DNA from 3 places in the Streptomyces sp. Tu 3180 genome. Region 2 is predicted to be linked to each of the others. Evidence: riboswitches for the same ligand, from Rfam matches in the RefSeq annotation. Region 2 holds a riboswitch; each other region holds the start of a gene.
The links. Region 2 has a riboswitch for thiamine pyrophosphate ahead of GL259_RS27755 (thiamine ABC transporter substrate-binding protein). Riboswitches for the same ligand answer to the same signal wherever they lie in the genome.
Positions count from the first base shown of each region.

Region 1 (3,887 bases), 1.8 Mb from region 2:
TCTCGGCCCGGCTGCCGCCGTGTTCCCGGCGGATGTCCTGCGAGATCTTCATCGAGCAGAACTTCGGCCCGCACATCGAGCAGAAGTGAGCGGTCTTGGCCGGTTCGGCCGGCAGCGTCTCGTCGTGGAACTCGCGTGCCGTGTCCGGGTCGAGGGCCAGGTTGAACTGGTCCTCCCACCGGAACTCGAAGCGGGCGTCCGACAGCGCGTCGTCCCACTCCTGCGCACCCGGGTGCCCCTTGGCGAGGTCGGCGGCGTGAGCGGCGATCTTGTAGGTGATGACGCCCGTCTTGACGTCGTCGCGGTTGGGCAGGCCCAGGTGCTCCTTGGGCGTGACGTAGCAGAGCATGGCCGTGCCCCACCAGGCGATCATCGCGGCGCCGATGCCGGAGGTGATGTGGTCGTACGCCGGCGCGACGTCCGTGGTCAGCGGGCCGAGCGTGTAGAACGGGGCCTCCTCGCAGATCTCCTGCTGGAGGTCGATGTTCTCCTTGATCTTGTGCATCGGGACATGCCCCGGGCCCTCGATCATGGTCTGGACGTGGAAGCGCTTCGCGATCCGGTTGAGTTCCCCGAGCGTGCGCAGCTCCGCGAACTGGGCCTCGTCGTTGGCGTCCGCGATGGAGCCGGGCCGCAGGCCGTCGCCGAGCGAGTAGGTGACGTCGTACGCGGCGAGGATCTCGCAGAGCTCCTCGAAGTTCTCGTACAGGAACGACTCCCTGTGGTGCGCCAGGCACCACGCGGCCATGATCGATCCGCCGCGCGAGACGATGCCGGTCTTGCGGTTCGCGGTGAGCGGTACGTACGCGAGCCGCACGCCGGCGTGGACCGTCATGTAGTCCACCCCCTGCTCGGCCTGTTCGATGACCGTGTCCTTGTAGATCTCCCAGGTCAGCTCCTCGGCCCTGCCGTCGACCTTCTCCAGGGCCTGGTAGAGCGGCACGGTGCCGATGGGAACGGGGGAGTTGCGCAGCACCCACTCGCGGGTGGTGTGGATGTTGCGGCCGGTGGAGAGGTCCATGACCGTGTCGGCGCCCCAGCGGGTCGCCCAGGTCATCTTCTCCACCTCCTCCTCGATGGAGGAGGTCACCGCCGAGTTGCCGATGTTGGCGTTGACCTTCACCAGGAACCGCTTGCCGATGATCATCGGCTCGATCTCCGGGTGGTTGACGTTGGCCGGCAGCACCGCCCGGCCCGCCGCGATCTCCTCGCGGACCACCTCGGGGGAGACGTTCTCCCGGATCGCCACGAACTCCATCTCGGGCGTGATCTCGCCACGGCGCGCGTACGCCAGCTGCGTGACCGCACGTCCCTCGCGGCCCCGGCGCGGCTGACGCGGCCGGCCGGGGAAGACGGCGTCCAGGTTGCGCAGGCCACCGCGCGGCGAGGTGTGCTTGATCCCGTCGTCCTCGGGGCGGACGGGACGGCCCGCGTACTCCTCCGTGTCGCCGCGGGCGATGATCCAGTTCTCCCGCAGGGGCGCCAGGCCCCTGCGGACGTCGGTGTCGACGAGTGGATCGGTGTACGGGCCCGACGTGTCGTACAGCGTGACCGACTGCCCGTTGGTGAGGTGCACCTGTCGGACCGGCACCCGCAGGTCGGGGCGTGTGCCCTCGACGTACGCCTTGTGCCAGCCGATGGACTTCCCGGCCTCTGCGTCCGCCGACGTCTCCGTCGGGTTCTGCGTGGAGGCAGGCGTGCGTGCGTCCTTGTTGGTCATGAGACCTACTCCCTACGCCGGCATTACCCGGTAACAGGTTCGGCGGTCGACGCAGCGGTTTCCGTCTGCCGACGTTCCGTGTGAAACATCACTCGCACTTCGGTGACGTTTCATGTGAAACATCGCTGGGACGGAGGTCAGCGCCCTCTCAGCCCGGTGCTCCGAGCTCCCGCGTGTACAAAAGGTGACTCCACGCTAGCGTCCTTTCTGGCGCGGTGAACAGAGGGCCCACCTCGTTCTTGCGATGATCGGTCGGTGACCTCGACGCAGCCTCCCCCGTACCCACCGCCCGAACCATCCCGCGGATCCGGCGCCGGAAACGGCGACGGCCATGGCAACGGGGGTGGCTCCGGAGGCGGACACGGCCACTCGCACGGACACGGGCACGGTCCGGCGGCCCCCGTCTCCCAGCACCTGCGCAAGGTCATCGCGGCGATCCTGATCCCGTTCGCCGCGGCGGTGCTGATCGGCCTCGCCGTGCTGTGGCCGGGCGGTGCCCCGGCGCACGAGCGCACCGGCGTCGGTTTCGACCGGCAGACGCAGCACGCCACGGTCACCGAGGTGGTGGAGGTGAGCTGCCAGTCCGTGAACGCCTCCGGAAGCGTTCCGACCGGTGACACCTCCACCGCCGAGGGCTCCTCCGCCCAGCAGCAGGCGACCGGAACCTGCAAGAAGGCGACGATCCGGGTCGACACCGGCACGGACAAGGGCCGTACGTTCACCGAGATCGTGCAGCCGGACCAGTCCCGGCAGCTGAGCGAGGGTCAGGAGGTCATCGTCGCCTACGAGCCCTCAGCGCCCGAGGACCTGCAGTACTCGGTCACCGATGTGAACCGGCGCCTTCCCCTGGCGCTGCTCGCCGGGATCTTCGCGGTCGCCGTCGTGGTCGTGGGGCGGCTGCGCGGTGTGATGGCGCTGATCTCGCTGACGATCAGTTTCCTGGTGCTGAACTTCTTCATCCTGCCCGCGATCCTGCAGGGCTCGAACCCGCTGGTCGTGGCGGTGGTGGGAGCCAGCGCGATCATGCTGGTCGCGCTCTATCTGTGCCACGGGCTGTCGGCGCGTACGTCCGTGGCGGTGCTCGGCACGCTGATCTCCCTGGTACTGATCGGCCTCCTCGGCTCGGTCTTCATCGGCTGGGCCGCGCTGACCGGCAACACCGACGACAACACCGGTCTGATCCACGGGCTGTACCCGGAGATCGACATGAGCGGTCTGCTGCTGGCCGGCGTCATCATCGGTTCGCTCGGTGTCCTCGACGACGTGACGGTCACGCAGACCTCCGCGGTCTGGGAGCTGCACGAGGCCAACCCGTCGATGGGCCGGCGCGGGCTGTACCGCGCGGGCATCCGCATCGGCCGCGATCACATCGCGTCCGTGGTCAACACGCTCGTCCTCGCCTACGCGGGCGCCGCGCTGCCGTTGCTGCTGCTGTTCTCCATCGCGCAGAGCAGCGTGGGGACGGTCGCGAACAGCGAGCTGGTCGCGGAGGAGATCGTGCGGACCCTGATCGGCTCGATCGGCCTGGTCGCCTCGGTGCCGGTCACCACGGCCCTGGCCGCCCTGGTGGTCTCGGCCGACCGGCCGGCGGGTCGGACACCGGCGCAGGGCGGCCGGCCGGCTCCGGCGGGCGGCGGGAGGGGCAGGCGCCGTAAGCGCTGACGCCGACCGCACCGGTCACATCGGCCGGGCCGGTGCGGCCGGTGCCGCCGGGGGCCGTCTCCGCGGAAGCGTTCCTGCGGGACGTGGCGGAACGCGGTGAAGCGTTCCGCCCGGTTCCACCCGACCGGCGTAACGCTTCACCCGGCGCCCTGCTCCGCCAGGATCCGGTCCAGCGCGTCGTCGAGGTGGGCGTCGAAGTCGGCGAGCGCCCCCTCCTGGCCCAACGGCACCAGCTTGTCGGTGCGGTCGAGGAAGGCCACGAGCGGCGCGGTCGACGAACGGAACAGGGCCTGGTCACTGCCCACCTGAAGCCGGATCAACACCTCACCCAGCGTCTCGGGGTCGACCGGTGAGACGCGTACGTCACCCTCGCCGCACGGGCGGCCGACGCCGTCGATCAGCAACTCCCTGCCGAACGCCCAGGTCACGGGAGCGTCCCCGGGCAAGTGGAAGGTCAGCCGCACGGCGTAGGGATCGCAGGTGTCGTAGCGCAGCTCCACCGGGA
Region 1 is NZ_WOXS01000002.1:4,159,394-4,163,280, forward strand. Features, by position in the region: gene thiC (phosphomethylpyrimidine synthase ThiC) at 1-1,720, opposite strand, end outside; TPP riboswitch at 1,713-1,903, opposite strand; gene GL259_RS19640 (YibE/F family protein) at 1,976-3,382, shown strand; gene GL259_RS19645 (SsgA family sporulation/cell division regulator) at 3,520-3,887, opposite strand, start outside.
Region 1: linked by a shared signal. The riboswitch ahead of thiC (phosphomethylpyrimidine synthase ThiC) and the one ahead of GL259_RS27755 (thiamine ABC transporter substrate-binding protein) in region 2 are both predicted to bind thiamine pyrophosphate.

Region 2 (3,887 bases):
CTTCACCGCGCGTCTGCGGCACCGGCAGGGCCATGCCCCAGCCCGGAGGACCGGCGGGCAAGAGACGAGAACAGGCCCCCTGCCTGCGCATCCAGCGCGGACAGGGGGCCTGTTCGGTGGTGCCGGGCCGTCTCCGGGCCGTCGGACTCGCGCAGCCGCGCCTCTTCTCCGCGGCCGGGCCGCCTCAACGTCGTGGGGGGAACTTCCAACCGTTCTGGCGCAGCTTGTAGAGGACGAACACTCCGCAGAGCGCCCACACGCCCAAGAAGGCCCACTTGAACCACGGGGGGCCTTCCCAGCGCTCCGCCAGTTGAACCGATGCCGCGTAGTAAGAGGTCATTCCCTGCGCGTGCCCGGCCGCACGGACAGGAACACGCGATCGGCAGCCCGCACTGCTCCGCCTCGTACCCGGCTCCCGAGTGAGGGGCGGCCAGCCGCACCGGGTGCGCCGGCGCGCCCGGCGATTCGAGGTGCCGAGCACCGTCGACCCAGGCGGAGCCGAGCAGACGAGGTCCTCGTCGACGTCGAGATCTGCGCCCAGGACCGCAAGACCATCGAGGAGTTCGAGGCCGCCGTCGCCTCCTACGACGAGGTCGTGTCGGTGGCCGCAGGTCACGGCCGCCCGTGATCAGTTGTGGCTGCTGAGGAGCGAGGAGCCGGGGGCGATTCCCCGTGGCCGGGACCGGCCCCCGGTCGCACCCGTGCGGCTCCGGTGACGAGAAGCGGCGCGGTCGCTGTGCGCTGCGGTCCGTTGTGGCTGAGTCCTGGGCCGTCCGAGGCCGCCCAGCGGTGACCGGTGGCGACCGCTGACGACAGCCGCAGGTCACCCGAGTGGATCTGCGACACTGGTAGCACCATGCCCAAGCCCGGAGAACTCATTTTCGTCGCGCCGCGCGGAGCCAAGAAGCCGCCGCGGCACCTTGCCGATCTCACGCCCGCCGAGCGCAAGGAGGCGGTCGCAGCGGTCGGTGAGAAGCCGTTCCGTGCCAAGCAGCTCTCGCAGCACTACTTCGCGCGGTACGCGCACGACCCGGAGCAGTGGACCGACATCCCGGCCGGTTCCCGCGGCAAGCTCCAGGAGGCGCTGCTCCCCGAGCTGATGACGGTCGTGCGGCACCTGTCGACCGACCAGGGCACCACCCGCAAGACGCTGTGGAAGCTGTTCGACGGGACGCTCGTCGAGTCGGTGCTCATGCGCTACCCGGACCGGGTGACGATGTGCATCAGCTCCCAGGCGGGCTGCGGCATGAACTGCCCGTTCTGCGCCACCGGGCAGGCCGGACTGGACCGGAACCTGTCCACCGCGGAGATCGTGCACCAGATCGTGGACGGCATGCGGGCGCTCAGGGACGGGGAGGTCCCCGGCGGTCCCGCACGGCTGTCCAACATCGTGTTCATGGGCATGGGCGAGCCGCTCGCCAACTACAACCGGGTCGTGGGGGCCGTCCGCCGCCTCACCGATCCCGAGCCGGACGGGCTCGGTCTGTCGCAGCGCGGGATCACGGTGTCCACGGTCGGCCTCGTCCCGGCCATCCACCGGTTCTCCGACGAGGGCTTCAAGTGCCGCCTCGCCATCTCGCTGCACGCCCCCGACGACGAGCTGCGCGACACCCTCGTCCCCGTGAACACGCGGTGGAAGGTGCGCGAGGTGCTCGACGCCGGGTTCGAGTACGCGGCCAAGTCCGGCCGGCGGCTGTCCATCGAGTACGCGCTCATCCGGGACATCAACGACCAGGCCTGGCGCGGTGACCGGCTCGGCCGGCTGCTCAAGGGCCGGCCCGTGCACGTCAACCTCATCCCGCTCAACCCCACGCCCGGCTCCAAGTGGACCGCCTCGCGGCCCGAGGACGAGAAGGCGTTCGTGGAGGCGATCGCCGCGCACGGTGTGCCGGTGACGATCCGGGACACCCGTGGTCAGGAGATCGACGGGGCCTGTGGTCAGCTGGCCGCGAGCGAGCGGTAACCTGACCGGCGCAGGAACAACCGCACACCGAACACCAGACACGTACATCTTCATATTCCGACAGGGGAGCGCCACAGCGCTGAGAGTGCGGCACCGGCCGCAGACCCTCCGAACCTGGCCCAGGTCATTCTGGGTAGGGAGATCGGTCATCACTCGAGCTGTTGCGTCCTGCCCGGGACACCTGTGAGGGGTCCCGGGCAGGGCCGCGTCTCTTCCTGGTCACTCCAGGAGGAATCCAGTGGGCATCACCAAGAAGGTCACGGCCCTGGCCGTCGGGCTGGGGCTGGTCACGCTGTCCGCGTGCGGGGCGTCCGGCGGCGACGACCAGGGCGGCGGCGGGTCGAAGACCGTGACCCTCGTCAGCCACAACTCGTGGGCCGCGTCCGAGGACGTCGTCGCCGCCTTCGAGAAGCAGTCCGGCTACCGGGTCAAGGTCCTGGAGGACGGCGACGCCGGGCAGGCCGTCAACAAGGCGATCCTGACCAAGGACAACCCCCAGGGCGACGTCCTCTTCGGCGTCGACAACACCCTGCTGTCCCGCGCCCTCGACAACGGGCTGTTCCAGCCGTACGAGGCGAAGGGCTCCGACCTGATCCTTCCCGAGTACCGCGCCGACGAGGGCAAGCACCGGGTCACGCCCGTCGACACCGGTGACGTCTGCGTCAACTACGACAAGGAGTGGTTCGACGAGCACGGGCTGACCCCGCCGAAGACCTTCGACGACCTGGTCGAGCCCGAGTACAAGGACCTCCTCGTCACCGAGAACGCCTCCACCTCCTCACCCGGCCTCGGCTTCCTGCTCGGCACCGCCGCGCGGTACGGGGACGAGGGCTGGCAGGACTACTGGAAGAAGCTCGAGGCCAACGGCGTGAAGGTGGTCGACGGCTGGGAGCAGGCCTACAACGAGGAGTTCTCCGGCTCGGCCGGCGGCAAGAAGGCCAGGGCCGAACGGCCGCTGGTGGTGTCCTACGCCTCCTCGCCGCCCGCCGAGGTGATCTACGCCGACCCGAAGCCGGAGACCGCGCCCACCGGCGTCGCGGAGGGCACCTGCTTCCGCCAGGTCGAGTACGCCGGGCTGCTGAGCAACGCGAAGAACCCCGAGGGCGGCAAGGCGCTGCTCGACTTCCTGATCAGCAAGCGGTTCCAGGACGACATGCCGCTCAACATGTTCGTCTACCCGGTGCGCGAGGGCGCCGAGGTGCCCGAGGAGTTCGCGAAGTTCGGGCCGCAGGCGAAGGACCCGGAGACCATGGACCCGGCGAAGATCGCCGACAACCGTGACCAGTGGGTCAAGTCGTGGACCTCGCTCGTACTGAGGTGACGCGAGCCGCGGCGACGTGGCGCGGGAACGCGGCGCGGCTCGGCCTCATGGCCGTGCCCGTCGCGTTCTTCGCCGTCTTCTTCGCCTATCCCGTCACCGCGATCGTCGCGCGCGGACTGAAGGCCGACGGGACCTGGCACCCCGGGCGGATCGGGGAGGTGCTGGCGCAGTCCGACGTCCGGCAGGTCCTGTGGTTCACCACCTGGCAGGCGCTGGTCTCCACCGCCCTCACCCTGCTGGTCGCCCTGCCCGGCGCGTACGTCCTCGCCCGCTTCGACTTCCCCGGCAAGCAGGTGCTGCGGGCCGTGGTCACCGTCCCGTTCGTGCTGCCGACGGTGGTCGTCGGGACGGCGTTCATGGCGCTCGTGGGGCGCGGCGGACTCCTCGACGAGCTGTGGGGCCTGCGGCTGGACACCACCGTGTGGGCGATCCTGCTCGCCCACGTCTTCTTCAACTACGCCGTGGTCGTGCGGACCGTGGGCGGACTCTGGGCGCAGCTCGACCCCCGGCAGGAGGAGGCCGCGCGGATGCTGGGCGCCTCGCGGTTCGCTGCCTGGCGGACCGTCACCCTGCCCGCGCTCGCGCCGGCCGTGGCCGCCGCCG
Region 2 is NZ_WOXS01000002.1:5,950,328-5,954,214, forward strand. Features, by position in the region: gene rlmN (23S rRNA (adenine(2503)-C(2))-methyltransferase RlmN) at 857-1,963, shown strand; TPP riboswitch at 2,016-2,121, shown strand; gene GL259_RS27755 (thiamine ABC transporter substrate-binding protein) at 2,202-3,284, shown strand; gene GL259_RS27760 (iron ABC transporter permease) at 3,332-3,887, shown strand, end outside.

Region 3 (3,887 bases), 3.5 Mb from region 2:
CGCGGGGCGCTCCGGGTCCAGCACCGCCAGGCCCTCCCCGGGGGACGACGCCTGCGCGAAGTGCCTGCGCGGGATCCGCCCCGCCAGCCGGGCCAGCCGGCCCGCCTCCACCGCGTGACGCATGGCGCCGGCCATCATCACCGGCTCCTGCGCCCGCGTCACCGCCGAGGCCAGCATCACCCCCGCGCAGCCCAGCTCCATCGCCAGCGCCGCGTCCGACGCCGTGCCCGCCCCCGCGTCCAGGATCACCGGCACGCGCGCGTGCTCCACGATCAGCTGGAAGTTGTGCGGGTTGCGGATCCCGAGCCCGGACCCGATCGGCGACCCCAGCGGCATGATCGCCGCACAGCCGACGTCCTCCAGCTTCCGCGCCAGCACCGGGTCGTCGTTGGTGTACGGCAGCACCGTGAACCCGTCGTCGACCAGCGTCTCCGCCGCCTCCAGCAGCTCGACCGGGTCCGGCAGCAGCGTGCGCTCGTCGGCGATGACCTCCAGCTTGACCATCTCGGTGCCGAGCGCCTCCCGCGCCAGACGCGCGGTGAGCACGGCCTCCCCGGCGGTGAAGCACCCCGCCGTGTTCGGCAGCACCCGGATGCCCAGCTTCTCCAGCACCGACAGGACGGACCCGTGCACCGACGGGTCCACCCGCCGCATCGCCACGGTCGTCAGCTCCGTCCCGGACGCCACCAGCGCCCGCTCCAGCACGTCCAGGCTGGGCGCCCCGCCGGTTCCCATGATCAGACGGGACGTGAACGACGTACCGCCGAGGACGAACGGATCGTCGGCCATGGTCAGCCTCCTTGGACGGCGGTGAGGACTTCCACGCGGTCGCCCTCGGAGAGGGCGGTGGCGGGCCACTGCGCGCGCGGGACGACGGTCTCGTTCAGGGCGGCGGCCACTCCCGAGGGCGCCGCGGTGAGCGAGCGCACGACGACGTCGAGGGCCGTGCCGGGCTCGACCGCCCGGGGTTCCCCGTTGACCGAGATGTTCATGCGGACTGCTCCGTGAGTGCGGCGGCGGTGAAGCGCAGGGGGGTGAAGGCGCGGGCCTCCTCCGGGAGTTTCCCGGTGGTCAGGACGTGCGCCAGCACGTCGCCGGTCACCGGCGTCAGCAGGACGCCGTTGCGGTAGTGGCCGGTGGCCAGCACCAGCCCCTCCAGCGCGGTCGGGCCGAGCAGCGGCGCGTTGTCGGGGGAGCCGGGGCGCAGCCCGGCCCGGGTCTCGGTGAGCGGCAGCTCGGTGAGCCCCGGGACCAGCTCGTGGGCGTCGCGCAGCAGCTCGTACACCCCGCCCGCGGTGACGGTCGTGTCCCAGCCCATCTCCTCGCTGGTCGCCCCGATGACCAGTTCGCCGCTCTCGCGCGGCACCAGGTAGACGTGGCTGCCGCGCACCACGGCCCGCACGGTCCGGCTCAGGAACGGCGCGGTGTGCGCCGCGTGCCCCGGCATCGTCAGCCGCACCACCTGCCCCTTCACGGGACGCACGGGCGGCAGCACGTCCCGGGGGACGCCCGCGAGCCGCCCGCTGAGGCTGCCCGCGGCGAGCACCACCTGCCCGGCGCCCCGTTCGGTGCCGTCGGCGGTGACGACGCCCGTCGCCCGGTCCCGCGCGACGGTGAGCCGCTCGGCCCGCGTGCGGTGCACGACCACACCGGCCCGTTCGCACGCGGTCACCAGCGCCGCCGCCAGCCGCCGCGGGTCGATCTGGTGGTCGCCGTCGACCCTCAGGCCGCCGCGCACACCCGGCGCGAGCATCGGCTCCAGGCGCCGGCACTCCCGCCCGGTCAGCCACTGCGAGTCCAGCCCCGACTGCCGCTGCAGCGCGTGCAGTTCCCGCAGATGGGCACGGTCGTCGGCGTCCAGCGCCACCGCGAGGGTGCCGCACCGGCGGTAGCCGAGGGCGTGCCCGGTGAGCTCGGTCAGCTCGGCCGCGAAGTCCGGGTAGCGGCGCGCGGAGGCGAGGTTCAGACCGAGCAGGGTCTGCTCGCCGTAGTGCAGTTCCGTGACGGCGGCCAGCATCCCGGCGGCCACCCGGGCGGCGCCGCCGCCCGGCTCGGGGTCCACCAGGGCCGTGGCGAGACCGCGCTGCGCGGCCCGCCAGGCCGTGACCAGACCGATGATTCCGCCCCCGACGACGAGGACGTCCGAGGTGCGCGTGGGCGACATGGGCGTCCAGCCCCTCCCTTCGCCGGCATGACCCGGATCAGGTTCGTACGGTCGGAGGCCGCCAGCCTCCCTCTCAGCCCGGTGCGTCCGGGCTCCCGCGAGTGCTTTACGTTGGCCACCCTAGCCCGCGGAGCACCGCACTCGTAAGGGAGCCTCATGGTGGCAGGTTCGCTCGACGGTCTCGTCCTCGCCCCGGTGGCCGACCAGGCCCCGGGACAGGTCGGCACCCGCACCCGGTTCGCCTACCACGAGCGGGACGGCGAGGTCTGGGCCGAGTACGCGGGCGGCGACGTCGTGCGCGGGCATCTGGTGGGCACCCGGGAGGGAGACCGGCTGGACTTCCGGTACGTGCAGCTCGGGCGGGACGGCACGACGGCGTCGGGGCACTGCGTGTCGGCGGTCGTGGAGCTGCCGGACGGGCGGATACGGCTGGAGGAGACCTGGCGGTGGGAGTCGCAGCCGGGCAGCGGGACGAGCGTCGTGGAGCAGCTCGCGGCGGACGGGGGCTGACTGACGCCTTGTCGGGTGCCCTCCGGTGTCTAAGGTGATCGGGTGAGCGAGCAGAGGCAGGAACCGGGACCGTCCGAGCCGCGGCGGGTGGTGGTGGCGGGCGCGGGCATGGCCGGCGTGCAGACCGCGGTCGCCCTGCGGGAGCAGGGCTTCACCGGCACCGTGACCCTGATCGGCGCGGAGCCCCACCAGCCCTACGACCGGCCCCCCTTGTCCAAGGCGGTGCTGCTCGGCACGGCCGAGAACTCCGCCTTCGACGTCGACTTCGAGTCGCTCGGCATCGAGCTGCGGCTCGGCTGCGAGGTGCTCGGCCTGCGCGCCGGGGACCACGAACTGGACACGGAGGCCGGACCCGTCCCCTACGACGTCCTGGTGATCGCCACCGGCGCGGAACCGCTCCGGCTGCCGGGGGCGGAGGGCGTCGCCGGGGTGCACCTGCTGCGCACCCTGGACGACGCCGAGCGGCTGCGGCCGGTCCTCGCGCGCCAGCACGACGTCGTGGTGGTCGGCGCCGGCTGGATCGGCGCGGAGTTCGCCACGGCCGCGCGCGAGGCGGGCTGCGCGGTCACCGTCGTGGAGGCCGCCGCGCGGCCGCTCGCCGAGACGCTGCCCGCCGAGGTGGCCGCCCCGATGACCGCCTGGTACGCCGACGCCGGCGTCGGCCTGCGCACGCACACGCGCGTGGAGCGCGTCGAGCCCGGTGCCGTGGTCCTCGACGACGGCACGCGGCTGCCCGCGGGGGCCGTGGTCGTCGGCATCGGGGCCCGGCCCGCCACGGCCTGGCTGGCCGGCTCCGGGATCACGCTCGGGGAGCACGGCGAGGTCGTCGCCGACCGCCACCTGGCGACCTCCCTGCCGGACGTCCACGCGGTCGGCGACTGCGCGTCCTTCCCCTCGGGGCGGTACGGCGAACGCCTGCTGGTCCACCACTGGGACAACGCCCTCCAGGGACCGCGCACGGTCGCCGTGAACATCCTCGGCGCGGCCACCGGCCGGGCGCCGGCGGTGTACGACCCGGTGCCGTACTTCTGGTCCGAGCAGTTCGGGCGCTTCGTCCAGTACGCGGGACACCACGTGGACGCCGACCGCACCGTGTGGCGCGGGGACCCCGCCGGTCCGGCGTGGACCGTGTGCTGGCTGAGGCGGTCGCGCCTGGTCGCGCTGCTGGCGGTGGGACGGCCCCGGGACATGGCCCAGGGGCGCCGGCTGATCG
Region 3 is NZ_WOXS01000002.1:2,420,540-2,424,426, reverse strand. Features, by position in the region: gene GL259_RS11835 (thiazole synthase) at 1-789, opposite strand, end outside; gene thiS (sulfur carrier protein ThiS) at 792-992, opposite strand; gene thiO (glycine oxidase ThiO) at 989-2,164, opposite strand; TPP riboswitch at 2,162-2,273, opposite strand; gene GL259_RS11820 (hypothetical protein) at 2,324-2,674, shown strand; gene GL259_RS11815 (FAD-dependent oxidoreductase) at 2,717-3,887, shown strand, end outside.
Region 3: linked by a shared signal. The riboswitch ahead of thiO (glycine oxidase ThiO) and the one ahead of GL259_RS27755 (thiamine ABC transporter substrate-binding protein) in region 2 are both predicted to bind thiamine pyrophosphate.